Regions from separate parts of the Geodermatophilus sp. CPCC 206100 genome, predicted to be linked through region 2. Evidence: riboswitches for the same ligand, from Rfam matches in the RefSeq annotation. Region 2 holds a riboswitch; each other region holds the start of a gene.
The links. A riboswitch is a leader RNA that binds a small molecule or an ion and turns the genes downstream of it on or off. The one in region 2 is predicted to bind cyclic di-AMP.

Region 1 (4,494 bases), on a different contig from region 2:
TCAGCCGCAGCTCCCGGACGGCGGCCTCGAGGTCGTGGGCGCAGGAGATGGTGTCGACCCGCTGCGCGAGGGCGACCATCTCGGTGATCCGGCTGCGCTGCTCGCCGGCACCGAAGTAGCTGCGGACGCGGCTGCGCAGGTCGCTCGACGTCCCGACGTAGAGCGGCTCGTCGCGGGGCCCGCGGAAGAGGTACACGCCCGGGCCGGAGGGGACGCCGTCGGCCAGGTGCCGCTTGCGCAGCCGGTCGGGGTCGACCTGGCGGGTGAGGCCGGTCAGCTCCTCCAGGGTGGAGACGCCGAGCGGGCCCAGCCGCTCGAACAGCCCGTGCAGCACGTCGACGGTGGCCCGCGCGTCGGCCAGGGCGCGGTGGCAGGGCTCGCTGGCGGCGCGGAAGTAGGGCGCCAGGGTGGCCAGCTTGCAGTTGGGCACCTCGTCGCGCGTGAGCAGCCGGCGGGCGAGGACGGCGGTGTCGACCGAGGCAGCGGCCGGCCAGGCGATGCCGTTCTCCGCGCACGCGGCCTTCAGGAAGCCGAGGTCGAAGGGGGCGTTGTGGGCGACGAGGACCGCGCCGCGGGCAAACTCGAGGAAGGCGGGCAGGACCGCGCCGATGCGCGGGGCCGCGGTGACCATCGTGGTGGTGATTCCGGTGAGCACGCTGATGTAGGGCGGGATCTCGCGGCCCGGGTCGACCAGGGTCTGGAACTCGCCGAGGACCGCTCCGCCGCGCACCTTGACCGCGCCGATCTCGGTGATCGCGTTGTCCTTGGGAGACCCCCCGGTGGTCTCCAGGTCGACGACGACGAACGTGACCTCCGCCAGCGGGGTGCCCAGCTCCTCGATGGTGGCCTGCTCGTAGCGCGGCAGCCCGGCGGCGGCTCGTGCGACTGTCCCGGCGGCGATCCCGGCCGGCCGGGCGGGGGAAGAGGGCACGGGGCGGACGCTAGGTCGGGGGAGTGACAGTCCCGGGGACGCGCGCCGGGCGGACGCTGGATCCCCCGGGGCCCGCGGTGCGCGACCGTCCGGAACTGTCGGTGCCCGTCCCTAGCGTGCTGCTCAGACCGGTCGGGGCCAGGGACGGCCCCCGCGACCAGGGCCGGTCAGCAGAGGAGTGGGTTGATGTTCATCGACTGCGACACCTGCACCGCTCGCGGCACCGGCTGCACGGACTGCGTCGTCACCGTGCTGCTGGGGGCGCCACCGGGCTGGCAGGGGGCCGATCCCACCGTGGTGCCCATGACGGCGCGCGCCCAGACCGCCGAGGACGTCGTCGTCCCGGCGCCCGGCGTGGTGGTGGAGTTCGACGAGGTCGAGCGCCGCGCCGTGCGGGCGCTGGCCGAGGGCGGCCTGGTGCCACCGCTGCGCCACCAGGCCTCGCCTCGCGGCACCGGAGACCGGCGGCGGCGCACCGGGTGAGCGGGCGCAGGCAGGTCCCGTCCGGCGCTCCGCGAGCGGCGCGCGGGGAGCGGGGCGGCGCGCCGGGCCGGTGTGGGAGTTCCCACAGTCCACGCGGCCCTCGTTTGTCACACCTGCACCACGTCCGTACGGTGAGCCGGTCCGGCCGGGAGGTCGTCACCCGTACAGAGGTGGCCTCGGCCGGTCACCGCCGAATCGCCCGACGCGCTCCCTGGCGTCGAGGGTGAACCGGGGACCCACCGCAGCACTGGGGTGAGTTCTCGCGTGCGCCGGTCCGCCGGAGCACACGCGCCGGCCCGCCGGCACGCAGAGATAGGGCACGTCTTCCCAGCCCGAACCCGTCAGCTAACTCGGTAGGCGGTCGCTGAGGAAGAAACGGAGAGCCGCCGCCCGTGGCGACCCCTCACCCTGCCCTGGGGCATGCCCCTGATCCGCTCCACCCCGACCTCCCGGTCACCTCCCGCCGCCCCACCACCGCCGGCCGCCTCGGCCGCGGGCTCGTCGTGGGAGCCACCGCCAGCCTGGCCCTGACCCTGCTGCCAGGGACGGCCACCGCCGATCCGGAGCAGGCGGGCAGCGCCGCGCAGGCCGCCCAGCTCGTCGCCCGGGCCGGCCACGAGCTGGAGGTCGTCAGCGAGCAGGTCAACGAGGCGCGGGAGACCCTCGCCCAGCGTGAGGCTGCCGCCGCCGACGCGGACCGTGTCGCCGCCGAGGCCGACGCCCGGCTCGGCGCGCTGGACGGCCAGATCCGCCAGGTGGCCCGCGCGGCGTTCACCGGCGGGAGCCTGTCCGAGTTCGACCTGATGACGACCAGCGACTCGGCCGACGACTTCGTCTCGCAGCTGGCCACGCTCGACGCTCTCGCCGGGCACGCCGGCGACGTGCTGGCGCAGGTCGCCGAGTCGGCCACCGCAGCCGAGCGGGCCCAGGCCGACGCCGATGCTGCGGCGGCGGCCGCCCGCGGGGCCCTCGACGAGGTCACCGCTCGCCAGTCCGGGCTCGAGGCGGACATCGCCGACTACCGGGGGCAGTACGCCGCCCTGTCCGCTCCGCAGCAGCAGCAGGTGCAGACGGCCCACTCCGGCCAGCCGGTGGCCGCCGCGGCACCGGCGCCCGCGGCCAGCGGTGCCGCGCAGGCCGCCGTCGACACGGCGCTGGCGCAGGTCGGGGATCCCTACGTCTGGGGCGCCGGCGGCCCCAACTCCTTCGACTGCTCCGGGCTCACCCAGTACGCCTATGCCGCGGCCGGCGTCAGCCTCCCGCACTCGAGCCGCATGCAGTCGACCATGGGCCGGGCGGTCTCCCGCGCCGACCTCCAGCCGGGAGACCTGATCTTCTTCTTCAGCCCGGTCAGCCACGTGGCGATGTACATCGGCAACGGGCAGATGGTGCACGCCTCGACGTCCAGCCAGCCGGTGAAGGTCGTGGGCGTGGACTCGATGGGCGGCATCACCGCCATGCGCCGCCTCGTCTGAGGACGGACTCCCTGCAGGGCCCCGCCGTGAGCCTGCGAGCGGTGGGGGGCAGAGGGTCCCGCCTCGGCTCCTGGCCCGGTCCGGGCCCCGCCGTGAGCCTGCGAAGGGTGGGGAACGGGGTCCCGCTTTGGCCCTTGGCCCTCTGCAGGGGCCCGCCGTGAGCCTGCGAAGGGTGGGGAACGGGGTCCCGCTTTGGCCCTTGGCCCTCTGCAGGGGCCCGCCGCGAGCCTGCGAGCGGTGGGGGGCAGGGGGTCCTCTTAGGATCGGCCGGGTGAGCGCCCGCCGGGCCGCGCTGCTGGTCGCGGGTGTGTTGGGGCTGGCGCTCGTCCTGGTCATCGCCCTCCGGACGCCGTGGACGGTCCTGGCCGAGCCGACCGGCGGTGCGACGCCGGTCCGCCCCGGCGCGGGCGTGCCCGCCGCCGTCGTCGACCGCGCGGAGTCCTTCGCTGCCGCACTGCGGCCGGCGTCGCTGGCCTCCCTCGTGCTGGGCCTGACCGTCTCCGCGGTCCTGGCGCTGACGCCGCTCGGCGCGCGACTGGTCCGGGCGGTCGCCCGGCCGCTGGGCGGGGGTTGGGCCTGGCAGGTCCTCCTCGGCACGCTGGTGCTGTCGCTGCTCGGGCGGCTGGTGACCCTGCCCCTGTCGGCCTACGGCGAGGTCGTCCGGCACCGGTACGGCCTCTCGACGCGCAGCTGGCCGCTGTGGGGCCGGGACGTCGCCGTCTCCACCGCCATCGACGCGGCCCTGACCGCCGTGCTCCTCCTCGCCCTCGTCTGGCTGGCCCGGCGCGCACCGCGGAGCTGGTGGGCCTGGGCCTCCGGGGGTGCCGCCGTCCTGGTGCTGGTGGGCACGTTCCTCTACCCGGTGGTCGTCGAGCCGGCGTTCAACAGCTTCCAGCCCCTGCCCGCGGGGCAGCTGCGCACCGACCTGCTGGCGCTCGCGGAGGAGAGCGGCAGCCCCGCCGAGGACGTGCTGGTCGCCGACGCCTCCCGGCGCACGACGGCGCTCAACGCCTACGTCTCGGGCTTCGGGGCGACCCGCCGGATCGTCCTGTACGACACGACGCTGGACCGGCTGCCCGACGCCGAGATCGAGTCGATCGTCGGACACGAGCTCGGCCACGTCGCCACCGACGACTACCTGACCGGGACCCTCATGGGCGCCCTCGGTGCGGCTGCGGCGGTGGCCGCGCTGGGCTGGCTGCTGTCCTGGACCCCGCTGCTGCGGCGGGCGGGCGCGGAGTCGCCGGGCGATCCGCGGGTCGTTCCGCTGGTGCTGTTCCTCATCGCGGTCGGCACGCTGGTCGCGACCCCGGTGCAGAACGTCGTGTCGCGGCACCTCGAGGCCCGCGCCGACCTGCACGCCCTCGACCTCACCGGGGACGCCCAGGCCTTCATCACGATGCAGAACCGGCTCGCCGCGGCCAACCTCTCCGACCCCGCGCCGCCGGCCGCCTGGCAGTGGTTCTTCGGCTCGCACCCGACCGGCCCGCAGCGGATCGCCTTCGCGCAGGACTGGCAGCGGCTGGAGGACGCCGGGTGAGGACGCTGGTCGTCACCAACGACTTCCCGCCCCGCCAGGGCGGCATCCAGACCTTCGTCGCCGCC
Region 2 (4,494 bases):
TGCTCGACCCCGGCGTCGGCGGCGGCGTCGACCACCGCCGTCCCCTGCCGGACCTCCGACTCCGGACCGCCCGCGCCGAACGGGGTGGTCATGGCGAACACCCGCTGGACACCGGTGAACGCCGACCGCAGGCTGGCCGGGTCGGCGAGGTCGGCGCGGACCAACTCGGCCCCGCGGTCGGCCAGGTCGCTCGCCTTGGCGGGGTCGCGGACCAGCGCGCGCACGCGGGCACCGGCGTCCAGGAGGGCGCGGGCGACGGCGCCGCCCTGCTGGCCGGTGGCCCCGACGACGGCGATGACGGTCATGGGTCTCCTCGGTCTGGGGGGTGACGGCCTCACTCTGCCGCTAGCGTCCCGCCATGGCAGATCGTCAGCTCAGGACCGTGATGGAGGGCGGCGGGTTCTTCGAGGGCCCGCGCTGGCGCGAGGGCACCTGGTGGGTGTCGGACTTCTACCGGCACATCGTCAGCCGGGTGACCGCCGACGGCGCGGAGACGGTCGTGACGGAGGTCGAGCAGCAGCCCTCGGGGCTGGGCTGGCTGCCCGACGGGTCGATGGTCGTCGTGTCGATGAAGGACCACCGCGTGCTGCGCCTCGCCGACGGCGTCCTGTCCACCCACGCCGACCTGTCCGAGCACTGCAGCGGCTCGCTCAACGACCTGGTCGTCACCGAGCAGGGGCAGGTGTTCGTCGGCGACTTCGGCTTCGACCTCATGGCCGGCGACGACGCGGCGCCGGCGACGCTCAAGCGGGTCGACCCGGACGGCACGGTCACCGTGGTCGCCGACGGCCTGCAGTTCCCGAACGGCTCGGTGATCACCCCGGACGGCGGGACCCTGATCGTCGGCGAGACGTTCGGCAACCGGTACACCGCGTGGGACCTCACCCCGGACGGGACGCTGTCCAACCGCCGGGTGTGGGCGGCGCTCGGCCCGGAGGTGACCGGCCGGACCACCGAGGAGGTGCTCGGCCAACTGGTGATCGCCCCCGACGGCTGCACCCTCGACGCCGAGGGGCACATCTGGGCGGCCGACGGCCTCGGCGCGCGGGTGGTCCGCCTCGCGCCGGGCGGCGTGGTGGTCGACCAGGTGGCGGCGCCGTCCGGGCTGGGCGTCTTCGCCTGCATGCTCGGCGGGGACGACGGCCGCACCCTGCTGATGTGCTGCGCGCCGGACTTCTACGAGCACAACCGCGCGCCGGTGCGCGAGGCGGTGCTGGTGGCGACCGAGGTCGACGTCCCGCACGCCGGCCGGCCCTAGGCGCTCACTCCGGGCGGAGGACGCGGACGGGCGAGCCGGCGAGGAACGCGGCGACGTCCTCGACCGCCTCGCCGTAGAAGACCTCGTAGGTGTTGCGGGTGACGTAGCCGAGGTGCGGCGTGAGGACGGCGCGCCGCTCGCGGCGGAGCGGGTGCTCGGCGGGCAGCGGCTCGCGGTCGTAGACGTCGAGGCCGGCGCCCGCGATGCGCTCCTCGCGGAGGGCCGCGAGGAGGGCGGTCTCGTCGACGATCGGCCCGCGGGAGGTGTTGACCAGGATCGCGGTGCGCTTCATCCGCGCCAGCTCCGCGCGGCCGACCAGCCCGCGGGTGCGGTCGGAGAGGACCAGGTGCACGGTGACGACGTCCGCTGTGGCGAACAGCTCGTCCCGGCCCACCCGTCGCACGCCGACCTCCGCGGCGCGCTCGTCGGTGAGGTGCTGGCTCCACGCGACGACGTCCATGTCGAAGGCGCGGCCGATGCGGGCGACCCGCGCGCCGAGCCGGCCGAGCCCGACGACGCCGAGTGTGGCGCCGGCGAGGTCGGTGCCGAGCGTGGTCTGCCAGCCGCCGGCGCGCATGCCGGCGTCCTCCTCCGGGACGTGCCGGGCCACCGCCAGGATGAGCGCCCAGGTCAGCTCGGCGGTGCCGGGCGCGTGCGAGCCGGTGCCGCAGACGGGGATGCCGAGGTCGGCCGCGGCGGCGAGGTCGATGGCCGCGTTGCGCCGGCCAGTGGTGACCAGCAGGCGCAGCTGCGGGAGGCGTTCGAGGACGCGGCGCGGGAACGGCGTGCGCTCGCGCATGGCGACGAGCACGTCGAAGGGCCGGAGGCGGGCGACGAGGGCGTCCTCGTCGGGCGCGGGGTCGGCGAGGTAGGTGACCTCGGCCGGTTCGGGCAGCCGGGACCAGTCGCAGAAGTCCGCGGCGACGGACTGGTGGTCGTCGAGGACGGCGATGCGGAGCACGGTCACCGGACGCGGCCCCGGCTCGGAGCTCGAGCGGGGCTGCGTCCGGTCACGGCGTCAGCGGACGGGGCCGCGGCCGTAGCCCTTGCCGCCGCCGCCCTTCTTGTTCTGCTCGCCCATCTTGGCGATGAACTCCTTGATCTTGGCCTGGTTCTGCGGCTTGCGGGCCTCCTGCAGCACCTTCGCCGCGATCCCCGACGCCACGAGCTTGCGGATCATGCCTGCCATCGAACTGCTCCTCCTGGTTGGGGTTGCCTGCTTCCCTGCCCGCCCGACGGCCGGGTCAATCACCCGGGATCCCAGCGCTCGCGGTCGCCCGCCGGTGACGCACCGTGGCGGCACCCCGGGGTCAGGTCAAGTCGTGGAAATCTCCTGACCAGCACGGACGCTGGGGAAACGCTCCTCACGCTCCGTCGTCCCCGCTGCTGACGACGGCGAGTCGCGGCGAGGTCGGCGCGGTCGCCAGGTCATCGACCCCGATTGGCGACGCTCGTCGCGCCTTCTTAGCGTTCTGCCCGGTCTCGCGGGCCCCCTCGCCGCCCATCTCCCGGAGCGGCACCCGCCGGACCCCGCCGAACCAGGCATCGGTCGTCTACCGATGCCCGGACCGGGGACCCACCTGGATCCCTGGGGTGAAGCGCGATCCGTCGCGCCGGGCGACTCCCCCGCCCGAACCCGTCAGCTAACCCGGTAGGCGGCCGTGGAGAACAGGAGAACCCGTCGTCCATGACGACTACACGCACGCCCTCTGCACGTCGCACGTTCCGCGGGATCGCCGTCGCCGCCATCGCCGGTGCCGGAATCGCCCTCACCCCCCTGCCGGCCTCGGCCGACGCGGGTGACCCCGCCGCCACCGCCGCCGTCGCCGCCGCTCCGGCCGCCGCGCCGAACGGCACCGCCCAGGCCGCCGTCGACACCGCTCTCGCCCAGGTGGGCGACCGCTACGTCTACGGCGCGACCGGTCCCAACTCCTTCGACTGCTCGGGCCTGACCTCCTTCTCGTACAAGGCGGCCGGCGTCTCGATCCCCCGCACCTCGCGGGCGCAGTCGACGTTCGGGGCCGCGGTCGGGAAGGGCGACCTCCGGCCGGGTGACCTGGTGTTCTTCTACAGCCCCGTCTCGCACGTGGGCATGTACATCGGCAACGGCCAGATGGTGCACGCCTCGACGGCCGGCAAGCCGGTCGCCGTGGTCAACCTCGACTCGATGCCGAGCTACGCCGGCGCTCGCCGGGTCGCCTGACGCCGCGGTGCCCCGGCCGCTCGTCGAGCGGCCGGGGCACGGTCAGCCGATGCCGGCGAGAACGGCGGCCGCTGCGCCGTCGAGCGCGGCGCGGGCCCGGTCCCAGGTCGTGGAGGTCGGGAAGTCGCCGAGCAGGACGACCACCCGGCCGTCGGGGAGCACGCCCGCCGAGTGCAGCTGGCGCCGGCCGTCGACGCAGCACATCCAGCCCTGCTTGACGCCGGCCCGGCCGAACAGCCCGAACCGCTGGTCGAACCCGTCGGCGGCGGTGGTGGCGACCGATCCCAGCCAGCCGGTGAGCAGCCCGGCGCGTTCCGCGTCGAGCAGCTCGGGGAGCCGGCGGAGGACGGTGGCGTAGTCCGCCGCCGTGGTGGTCGCCTGCCCCCACTGCCCGGCGATCGCCGGCGGTGCGGTGCCGGTCAGGCCGAGTTCGCCGGCGAGGTCGGTGACCAGGCGGGCGCCGTCGTACCGGTCCCAGAGCAGGCTCATCGCGTCGTCGTCGGAGTCGGTGATGGCGCGCTGGGCCCGTTCGAGGTCGCTCTCGTCGAGGGGAACGGCGCCGGCCTGGTCGAGCTGGAGCAGCCGGGTCACCACCACCACCTTGACCAGCGAGGCGGTGTAGGCGGGTGCGCCCGCGTCGCCGCCGGCGAGGAGCTGGTGGCCGTCGGCGTCCTGGACGGCGACCGTGACCGTCCCGCCGGCGCCGGCCGCCGCGGCCGTGACGTCGGTCAGGACCCGGACCGCGTCGACGGCCGGGGCCACGGGTCGGGGTGGCACGACCTCAGCGGTCGGGGAACTCCGGACCGAGGCGGTGTCGACGTCCTGGCCGGCGGCGTGGCCGGCGCACCCGGCCAGGACCGCCGCGGCGCACAGCGCGGCCAGACCCCGGCGGAGCCGGTGGTCTCGGAGGGGACGGCGTCCGGCCACGGGCCCAGGGTGGGACCGCTTCCTGGCAAACACCCCGCCTGAGCTGCTGCTCTCCCCCGGACGGGGGACGGCCTACCGCGGCCGGCAGGGCTGCGGCAGGTCGCCG
Region 3 (4,494 bases), on a different contig from region 2:
GCCGGGTTCCCGCCGCACGCCGGTGACCTCGAAGCCCAGCCGGACCTCGTGCCCCTGGCTCCGGAGCTCCCCGGCGATGGCCCGGGCCACGGCCCGGAAGTCGACGATGGCCGTGTGCGGCGAGTGCAGCGCCGCCACCCCGGCGGCCTCCGGCTCCACCTCGCGCAGCGCGTTCCCCGGGAGCCGGCGCAGGCCGGGCACCCCGTTGGCGGTGGCCCGGCGCTCGATCTCGGCCAGCGCGGGCAGCTCCCCGGCGTGCCGGGCGACGACCAGCTTGCCGCACTCGTCGTGGACCAGGCCGTGCTCGGCGCAGAACTCGCGCAGCAGGGCCCGGCCCCGGGTGCACAGCCGCGCCTTGAGCGAGCCCGGCGGGTAGTAGAGGCCGGCGTGGACGACGCCGCTGTTGCGGCCGGTCTGGTGGACCGCCACGTCGGCTTCCTTGTCGACGACGGTGATCCGCGCGTCCGGCCGCAGCTGCGCCAACCGGCGGGCGACCGCCAGGCCCACGATGCCGGCGCCGACGACACCGATGCGCGGGGCGGCCGGACCCGTGACCGGACCGCTCAGCGCCCGTGCCCGAGGAGCCGCGCCACCAGCCGCACGGGGACGAGCACCGAGCCGCGGGCCAGCCGCCAGGGCGCTCCGGCGACCGAGCCGGCGACCCGCCGGCCGATGCGCCACAGGTCCGCGTACTCCGGAGGCCGCGGCGGCGGCGGAGCCGGCCAGACCGCGGGGTCGCGGGGCGGCGTCGCGGGCACGATCAGGTCGACCGTCGTGCGCCCGCGGGGGGCCCGCAGGGACTCGAGCGACGGGATCGGCAGGGCCCGGGGCGACTCCGCGTCGTCCTCCGGGGAGCGGGACGGCGCGCCGTCCTGGTGCGGCTCGGGGACGACGAGCCGGATGGCGGCGATGGAGCCGGCGCCCAGCCCGTCGATCCCGGCCAGGTCCCGCCGGGTCAGCCGCGCCAGCTGGTCGGCGCGGGTGATCCCGGCGCGGGTCAGGGCAGTGACCGCCCGGGTGGGCAGCCCGAGGTCCCGGACCGTCCCCGCGGTCGGCTGCTCCGGCGTCGTCGGCATGGGAACCGACCCTAGGCCGTCCTCCGGACGGCGGCCGACCGGCGGGTCAGCCGCGGTAGTTGACGTGCACGTGGTCGAAGTGGTTCGCGGTGACGCCGCCGCGGTCGGCCATCGCCTTCCACGCGCCGCCGGGCGAACTCAGCATCCGCTGCTTCCAGATGACGTAGTCCACGCCGAGCTCCTCCCAGTGGGCGATGTGGTACTGCGCGACCGCGTCCCCGAGGCCGGCGTCGGTGCCCACCATGTAGTCGGCGGCCAGCCCCGAGGGGTGGCCGCCCGGGTCGGCAGCGCTGGCGCGGGTGCCGCCGATGGTGTTGCCGGCGAAGCCGGGCACGTTGCTCACGACCGCGTTGGCGGCGGCCTGCACCTGCGGCTTCACCCCACCGGCGGAGTTGGTGATCTTCGCGACCGCGCCGGCGGCCGCGGTGGAGGCCCGCGCGGCGGTGGGCGGCGCGGCGGCCGCGGGGGCCGCCGCCTGCTCCTGCGCCTCGGCCTGGGCCCGTGCCTGGGCCTGCTGCTCGGCGGCCTGCCGCTCGGCGGCCTCGCGCTGGGCGGCCGCCTCGGCCTCGGCCGCGGCGCGGGCGGCGGCCTCGGCCTCCGCCCGCTGCCGGTCGAGCACGGCCTGGTCGGCGGCCGCCTGGACCTGCGCGGCCGCCACCTGGGCGTCCTCGCGGGTGCTGCGGGTGGCCGCGAGGTCCTCGAGGGGCTGGAGGTCGCGCGTCAGGTCCACCGGGCCCGCCGAGGCGGAGAGGCCGAGTTCCTGCGCGACGCTCACCGACTCCGTGGCGCCGGCCTCGGCCACGGCGGCGGGCTCGGCACCGACGACGACGTGGACGAGGACGGCGCCGGCCGCGGCGACGCCCAGGTACAGGCCGGGACGGCGGACCGAGGAGGGCGGGCGGCGGCGCGAGCGGGCAGCGCGGCCGGACGGGGTCGTGCGGGTGTCCATGGGTGGTGGGTGCTCCGGGGGTGCGGGCGCAGGAGGACCGGGGAGAACGGTCGGCTGCGGGGGGATGCGGGCAGCAGGGGCCACGGTCGTCGGGGCCGGCCGGCCGAGCACACGGGGGAACCGGCGGGAGCCGGCTGAACAGCAGCGCTCGGGGGTGTGCGGCGGCGGGCGGCGGGACGGCCGCGGGCGGTCAGGTGCGCGGGCGGCCTCGGGTCCTGCCGTGCCCGGCCGAGCGGGGTCGCGCAGCAGTGACCGAGGGCGCCATCCGGCGGCTCTCCGTTTCTCCCGATGCCGCCTACCGAGTTAGCTGACGGGTTCGGGCGGGAAGCAGCCCTACCCGGCCGGGACGCGCCCGGGCGGGATTCACCCCAGTACTGCGGTGGGTCCCCGGCTCGCCCCGGAGGGCGACTCGGCGGCGTCCGCTCGGACTCCCCCGGGTGGGGGCGTGACACCGCCGGACACCACCCACGGTAACCGTCGTTATGCAGTTGTGACAATCGCCGGCAGCGAGTCGACCGGGTGACCCGGGTCGCTGGCGGGCTCTGGCGTGGCGGCGTGGAGGTCTGGTTCGACCCGTCCTGCTCCAGGTGCCGCACCGCCCGGGACGAGCTCGAGGCGGCCGGCGTCGAGCACACGGTGCGCCGCTACCTGGGCGACCCGCCCACGGAGGCGGAGCTGCGGGCCGCGCTGAGCGCCCTCGACCCCCAGCCGTGGGAGGTCACCCGGATGTCCGAGTCGCCGGCCCGCGAGCTGGGCCTTCGCGACACGGCGCGCGATGCCGACGCCTGGATCCGGCCTGCTGGCGGAGCACCCGCGGCTCCTGCAGCCCCCCGTCGTGCTCACCGACGACGGCCGCGCGTGGGTGGCGCGGGACGGCGCGACCCTCGCCGAGGTGGTCGCGGCCGGCCGCGACGGATCCGGCCGGCCGTGACCCCGGCGGCTCAGAGGACGTGCGTGCCGTACATCTCACCCAGCGGGTCGGCGATCAGCTCGATGCGGGCGCCGTCCGGGTCGCGGAAGTAGACCGACACCCCGCTGTGCACCTCGTGCGCGACGCCGGCGTCGGTCAGCCGCCGCACCAGCTCCTCCCAGTGCCGCGGCTCGACGCTGATGGCCATGTGGTGCAGGCCGCCGAGCACCTCGGCGTAGGGGCCGACGTCCAGGCCCGGGAAGTCGAAGAAGGCGAGGAGGTTGCCGTTGCCGATGTCGAAGAAGAAGTGCGAGGAGCCCGGGTAGTCCCGGTTCTCGATGAGCTCGGTCAGCGGGAAGCCCAGCACGTCCTGGTAGAAGCGGACCGTCCGCTCCACGTCGCTGCTGATCAGCGCGGTGTGGTGCAGCCCGCGCGCGGTCGAGGCGGGGCGCTCGCCGGCCGGCCGCAGGTGGGCCGCCCGGATGCGGGCGCGCTCGGCTTCCGACGTCGCCGGGTCGGGCCTGGTCGTGGTCATGTCGGGTCCTCTCGGAGTGGGCATCGGCGCGGCGCGGTGCCCGGACGATCCGCCACCGCGGGCCGCGGGGACAAGGACCTCCGGCGTCGGCCCGAACCGGGCAGGGGGGCCCGCTGTTCCCGGCCGGCTCCGCGCACCGGCGGGACACTGGCCGGGTGACCGCCCTCCCGACCGACGGCCCGGCGCGGCGCGGCGTCGTCCGCCTGCTCAACACCTCCGGCGGGCGGGTGCTGTGCCTGGCCGGCGAGGTCGACGGCGCCGCCGTCGAGGCCTTTCTGCGCCGCTACGGGCGCGAGCCGGTGCGGGTCGACGCGATCGACGCCGCCTCGGTGACCAGCCTGTCGGCGCCCGCGCGCGAGCTCGTGCTCGACCACCTCGACGCCGCCGGGCGGGCCGGCCGGGCGGTGGCCCTGCACGGGTCCGCCGCGGTGGAGCGGACCCTCGGCGCACGGGCACCGGGCCTCGGCTGAGCTCCCCGCGGCGGCCGCGTCCGCGCCCCGTGTGACGCGTCGCGCGCACGGTCGGTAGTTTCCCCTCCCATCGAGCCCCTCCGCGCCCACGACCGGGTGGCGCGGCACGGAGCGCTCCTCGAAGGAGAGGTTGGGTCGTGGACGCCATCGACGCCGTGCTCGACGAGGCAGGCCTGCAGAACGGTCGCGTCCGCGACTTCGTCCGGCACTGGGCCGCGCACACCGGCGCCGCGCGGGTCGAGGTGGTCAACGCCTCCGACGACGCCCGGCTCGTGCAGGAGGCGCTGGACGCCGGCGAGCTGCAGCCCGCGGGCGAGGGCCGGTACTACTCGCGCAGCCACCCCAAGGACACCGCGCGCTCGGAGGAGCGCACCGTGGTCGCGACCAGCGACCCCGCCGACAAGGGCGTCTACAACAACTGGCGCCCGGCGGAGGAGATGCGGCCCCTCCTCGAGGAGCGGATGCGCGGCAAGTCGGCCGGCAAGACGATGTACGTCGTCCCCTACCTGATGGCCCCGCCCGGGTCGCCGCTGGCCGGCTACGCCACCGGCGTC
Region 4 (4,494 bases), on a different contig from region 2:
CTGGTCCAGGCTCGCGGTCACGTACTTGCGGGAGCCGCCGCCCTGGCCGTAGGGGCCGGGCCACATGTCGTAGCCGGCCTTGGTGGAGATCACCAGCTCGTCGCGGTACGGCCGGAAGTCGTCGGCGAGGTGCCGGCCGAAGTTGGTCTCCGCCGACCCGTAGGGCGGTCCGTAGTTGTTGGCCAGGTCGAAGTGGGTGATGCCCAGGTCGAAGGCCCGGCGCAGGATCGCGCGCTGCCGCTCGAACGGGACGTCGTCCCCGAAGTTGTGCCACAGCCCGAGGCTGACCGCCGGCAGGTCCAGGCCGCTGCGGCCGGTGCGCCGGTAGGTCATGGAGTCGTAGCGGTCGTCGGACGCTCGGAAGCCCATGCGCCCGATCCAACCAGCGCCCTCGCCTCGCGGCCTCGGGAACGGCTGCGGCCGGCCCGCGGGGTGTCGTCAGGGACGAGGGCACCCCCTAGGGTCGAGCCGTTGGATGTCGGGCTCGTCGACGGGAGATCACCGTGCTCCGCCTCCTCGGACTCCTGCTGGTCGTCTGGCTCGCGATCACCGTCATCGGGGCCGTCGTGAAGGGCCTGTTCTGGCTGGCCGTCGTCGGGCTGCTGTTCTTCCTGGTCACCGCCGCGCTCGGGTGGCACAAGCGGGGCACCCGGGTCTGACCCGGGCTCCTCCGCGAGGCGGCGCGGCCCGGGCAGCACGACGGCCCCGCCCCTCCTCGCGGAGGGACGGGGCCGTCGGCGCTGCGGACCAGCCGTGCGGCGTGCTCAGGCCGCCCGGTAGTTCACGTGGACGTGGTCGAAGTGGTTGGCCGTGGCGCTGCCGCGGTCCTCCATCGCCTTCCACGAACCGGTCGGCGAGGTCAGGATCCGCTGCTGCCAGATGACGTACTCCACGCCGAGCTCGTCCCAGTGCTCGATCTGGTACTGCGCGATCGCGTCGCCGAGGCCGGCGTCGGCGACCATGTAGTCCAGCGCCAGGCCCGACGGGTGACCGTGCGGGTCGACGGCGCTGGCGCGGGTGCCGCCGATGGTGATGCCGGCGGCACCGGGGACGTTGCTGACGACCGCGTCGGCGGCGGCCTGAGCCTGCGGCTTGACCGCGCCGGCGCTGTTGGTGATCTTGGCGACTGCCGTAGCCGGGGCGGCCACGGGAGCCGCGGCGGCCACCGGAGCGGGGGCGGCCTCGGGAGCGGGGGCGGTCGCCGCCTGCGGAGCCGGCGCCGAGTTGCCGACCGTGCCCGACTCGGGAGCCGGAGCCGGAGCGGAGGCCGGGGCGGGGGCCGGGGCGACCTGCTCGTCGCCGGCGACCTCGAGCACCTGGCCCGGGAGGATCCGGTTGGGGTTGCTCCCGATGACGTCGAGGTTGCGCTGGTACAGCTCGCGCCACCGCTCACCGTGCGCGGCCGCGATCTTGGCCACCGTGTCGCCGCGGCGGACGGTGTAGTCGCCGCCCCCCGCGGCGTGGCGACCGTAGGTCTCGGCGGTCTCGGCGGTCTCGGCGGCGGGCTGCGCCGGAGCCGGCTGCTCGGCAGCCGGCTGCTCCGGCGCCGGCGCGGGGGTCGACGCCAGCGCGGCCGGGGTGGTGCCGTCGGTCAGGCGCTTGCCGCAGGTCGGCCAGGCGCCGACGCCCTGACCGGCGAGCACCTTCTCCGCCGTCTCGACCTGCTGGGCGGGGGTGGCCAGGTCGGCGCGGGGCGCGAAGGCGGTACCGCCGAACGCGGCCCAGGTCGACTGACTGAACTGCAGGCCACCGAAGTAGCCGTTGCCGGTGTTGATGCTCCAGTCCCCGCCGGACTCGCAGGCGGCGACGCCGGTCCAGTCGTGCGTGGTGGAGGCCTGTGCGGGAGAGGTGAGGACGCCCAGCCCGACGACGGTGGCGCCCGTCGCGACGGGGACACGGGCGAGTGCCTTCTTGGTGCGGACGTAACGGGGCGCGCGGTGCTTGGACATGGGTGATCTCCGATCACCGCCGGCGAGGTCAGCTGTCGGGTTCGGGCGATCGGTGCCCGGCCGCGGTTCGCGGCTTCACCCCGAGGCGCGCAGCTGCGCGCCGTGTACGTGGGTCCCCCACCCCTGCCCTGAGTGCTCTGGTGGACGACCGGTGGGCAGGGTTTGGCGGACCGGCGCCGCGCTCCGATTCGCTGAGCGCAGCCAAAACATTACGTTTCGTTATGTGCACTGTCGCCATGACGCCCGTCACACCGGCCGCTCTCCGTCCGGGTCCGCTGGTCAGGTCCGTGGGCGGCAGCCGACTGTGACGCACGCAGCGCGGGTCCGACCGTGCGCAGCCCCGGCCGGCCGCCGCCGACCCGCGGGCTCGCGCTGCGGAGCGAGCCCTCGGTCAGCGCGGGGCGGTGAGGATGCGCGGGCCGTCCTCGGTGACCGCGACGGTGTGCTCGACGTGTGCGGCCCGGCTGCCGTCGGCGCTGCGGAGTGTCCAGCCGTCGGCGTCCACCCGGTAGTCGTCGGTGCCGCCGGCGAGGAACCACGGCTCGATCGCGATGACCAGCCCCGCCCGCAGCGGCACCCCCCGGCCGGCCCGGCCCTCGTTGGGGACGTGCGGCGCCTCGTGCATCGTGCGGCCCACCCCGTGGCCGCCCTGGTCGGTGTTGATGCCGCAGCCACCCGCCCGGCCGACCGCGCCGATCGCCGCCGAGACGTCGCCGACCCGGTTGCCGACCACGGCCGCGGCGATCCCCGCGGCCAGCGCCCGCTCGGCGGTGGCGACGAGGGCGAGGTCCTCGCGGTGCGGGGTGCCGACCGGGAAGGTGATCGCCGAGTCCCCGACCCAGCCGTCGAGCGTCGCGCCGGCGTCCACGCTGAGCAGGTCGCCGTCCTCGAGCTCCTGCGGCGTCGGGATGCCGTGCAGCGCGACGTCGTTGACCGACAGGCAGACCACCCCGGGGAACGGCGGCGTGGTGGCCAGCGGCGCGTACCCGAGGAACGGCGAGGTCGCGCCGGCGTCGGCGAGGACGTCGCGGGCCACCTGGTCGAGCTGGCTGAGCCGGACGCCGGGTGCCGCCGCGGCCCGGACGGCGGCGAGCATGTCGGCCACGACCGCTCCCGCGGCGCGCATGGCGTCCAGCTCCCCGGGGGTGCGCAGCTCGATCACGACGATCCCTCCTCGGGCCGGTACAGCTATCCCGGTATTAGTATCACGGCCATGGTGCGCCCCCCGCTGAGCCCCGAGGAGCGCGAACGCGGCCGTCGGCTGGGCGCGCTGCTCCGCGCCGCACGCGGTGGACGCCCGCCCGCGGAGGTCGCCGCGGCCTCCGGGGTGAGTCTGGAGGCGCTGCGCAAGATCGAGTCCGGCCGGGTGCCGACTCCAGCGTTCTTCACGGTGGCCGCCCTCGCCCAGGCCCTCGACCTGCCGCTCGACGAACTGGCCGCCGAGCTCGCCGGCCCGGGCGACGGGACCGCGCTCTCCGCCTGAACCCGGCCCCGCCGGGCGCGGAACGTGGACGGTGCCAGGCGCTCCCGCCCGCGTCGCTGCACGACGACTCCGGGCACCCGGATCCACCGCAGGACGTCGACGAGTCACCGGATACCGGACGTGGATCTCCTCCGGTCCTGCCCGGGAAACCCGGCTGACCGGACGGCGCACGGCAGGCAGGATCGGCGCGCACCGATGAGCGCGCCCCCGCCGCGCGGTCTCCTCATCGACCGCACCGGCGCCGGGCACCCGCCCGCGGACCCGGTGCCGACGGAGGAGGACACCGTGGCCGACCGGGCTCCCGCACTGGACCTGCGCTCGGGGCCCGAGCGGGTCTTCGCGCACCTGCTGGTCAACAACCTGCTGGTGTCGGTCGTCAACTACACCGTCTGGTTCGCGGTCACATTCTGGGTGTTCCTCGAGACGGGCTCGGTGTTCGCCACCGGGATGATCGCCGGCATCTTCCTGGTCGCGACGGCCGGGACCGGCATCTGGTTCGGCAGCCTGGTCGACCACCACCGCAAGCACGCCGTCCTCCAGGCCTCGGCGGGTGTGTCGACCATCCTGTACGCGCTGGCGCTGGCGGTGTACTCGCTGACCCCGGAGGAGTCGTTCCGGACGGCGGCCAGCCTGCCGCTGTGGTGCTTCGTCGTGCTGCTCATGCTCGGCGTGATCGCGGGCAACCCGCGCATGATCGCGCTGCCGACGCTGGTCACGCTCCTGGTCCCGGCGGACCGGCGGGACCGGGCCAACGGGCTCGTCGGATCGGCGACCGGCCTGTCCATGCTGGTCACCTCGGTGATCAGCGGGCTGCTGATCGCCTTCGGCGGCATGACCGCCGTCCTCGCGCTGGCCCTGACCGTCCTGGTGCTGTCGGTGGTCCACCTGACCCGCGTCCACGTGCCCGGGGACGGGGTGGCGTCCCTCGCCGAGGACGAGGACGGCGCGGCGGCCGGCTCCGGCGTCGACCTGCGCGGAACGCTCCGCCTGGTCCGCAGCGTGCCCGGGCTGCTGCCGCTGATCCTGTTCAGCTGCTTCAACAACTTCCTCGGTGGCGCCTTC

Region 1: it holds a riboswitch for cyclic di-AMP, as region 2 does, so the genes downstream of both, PGN05_RS12040 (C40 family peptidase) here and PGN05_RS15090 (C40 family peptidase) in region 2, are expected to answer to the same signal.
Region 3: it holds a riboswitch for cyclic di-AMP, as region 2 does, so the genes downstream of both, PGN05_RS13360 (hypothetical protein) here and PGN05_RS15090 (C40 family peptidase) in region 2, are expected to answer to the same signal.
Region 4: it holds a riboswitch for cyclic di-AMP, as region 2 does, so the genes downstream of both, PGN05_RS21080 (transglycosylase family protein) here and PGN05_RS15090 (C40 family peptidase) in region 2, are expected to answer to the same signal.

Annotation. Positions count from the first base shown of each region.
Region 1 is NZ_JAQISV010000021.1:60,712-65,205, reverse strand. Features, by position in the region: gene PGN05_RS12050 (DEDD exonuclease domain-containing protein) at 1-931, opposite strand, end outside; gene PGN05_RS12045 (hypothetical protein) at 1,118-1,414, shown strand; cyclic di-AMP (ydaO/yuaA leader) riboswitch at 1,593-1,790, shown strand; gene PGN05_RS12040 (C40 family peptidase) at 1,918-2,889, shown strand; gene PGN05_RS12035 (M48 family metallopeptidase) at 3,161-4,429, shown strand; gene PGN05_RS12030 (glycosyltransferase family 4 protein) at 4,426-4,494, shown strand, end outside.
Region 2 is NZ_JAQISV010000030.1:35,103-39,596, forward strand. Features, by position in the region: partial or broken gene PGN05_RS15070 (NmrA/HSCARG family protein) at 1-305, opposite strand, end outside; gene PGN05_RS15075 (SMP-30/gluconolactonase/LRE family protein) at 359-1,258, shown strand; gene PGN05_RS15080 (D-2-hydroxyacid dehydrogenase family protein) at 1,263-2,225, opposite strand; gene PGN05_RS15085 (hypothetical protein) at 2,277-2,447, opposite strand; cyclic di-AMP (ydaO/yuaA leader) riboswitch at 2,799-2,932, shown strand; gene PGN05_RS15090 (C40 family peptidase) at 2,946-3,461, shown strand; gene PGN05_RS15095 (LppW family protein) at 3,504-4,388, opposite strand; gene PGN05_RS15100 (hypothetical protein) at 4,461-4,494, opposite strand, start outside.
Region 3 is NZ_JAQISV010000023.1:100,759-105,252, forward strand. Features, by position in the region: gene lhgO (L-2-hydroxyglutarate oxidase) at 1-567, opposite strand, end outside; gene PGN05_RS13355 (DNA-directed RNA polymerase subunit alpha C-terminal domain-containing protein) at 564-1,076, opposite strand; gene PGN05_RS13360 (hypothetical protein) at 1,123-2,025, opposite strand; cyclic di-AMP (ydaO/yuaA leader) riboswitch at 2,303-2,450, opposite strand; gene PGN05_RS13365 (hypothetical protein) at 2,801-2,956, shown strand; gene PGN05_RS13370 (VOC family protein) at 2,967-3,470, opposite strand; gene PGN05_RS13375 (hypothetical protein) at 3,626-3,940, shown strand; gene PGN05_RS13380 (phosphoenolpyruvate carboxykinase (GTP)) at 4,078-4,494, shown strand, end outside.
Region 4 is NZ_JAQISV010000050.1:35,226-39,719, forward strand. Features, by position in the region: gene mgrA (L-glyceraldehyde 3-phosphate reductase) at 1-369, opposite strand, end outside; gene PGN05_RS21075 (hypothetical protein) at 504-659, shown strand; gene PGN05_RS21080 (transglycosylase family protein) at 765-1,949, opposite strand; cyclic di-AMP (ydaO/yuaA leader) riboswitch at 1,952-2,102, opposite strand; gene map (type I methionyl aminopeptidase) at 2,341-3,111, opposite strand; gene PGN05_RS21090 (helix-turn-helix domain-containing protein) at 3,163-3,432, shown strand; gene PGN05_RS21095 (MFS transporter) at 3,628-4,494, shown strand, end outside.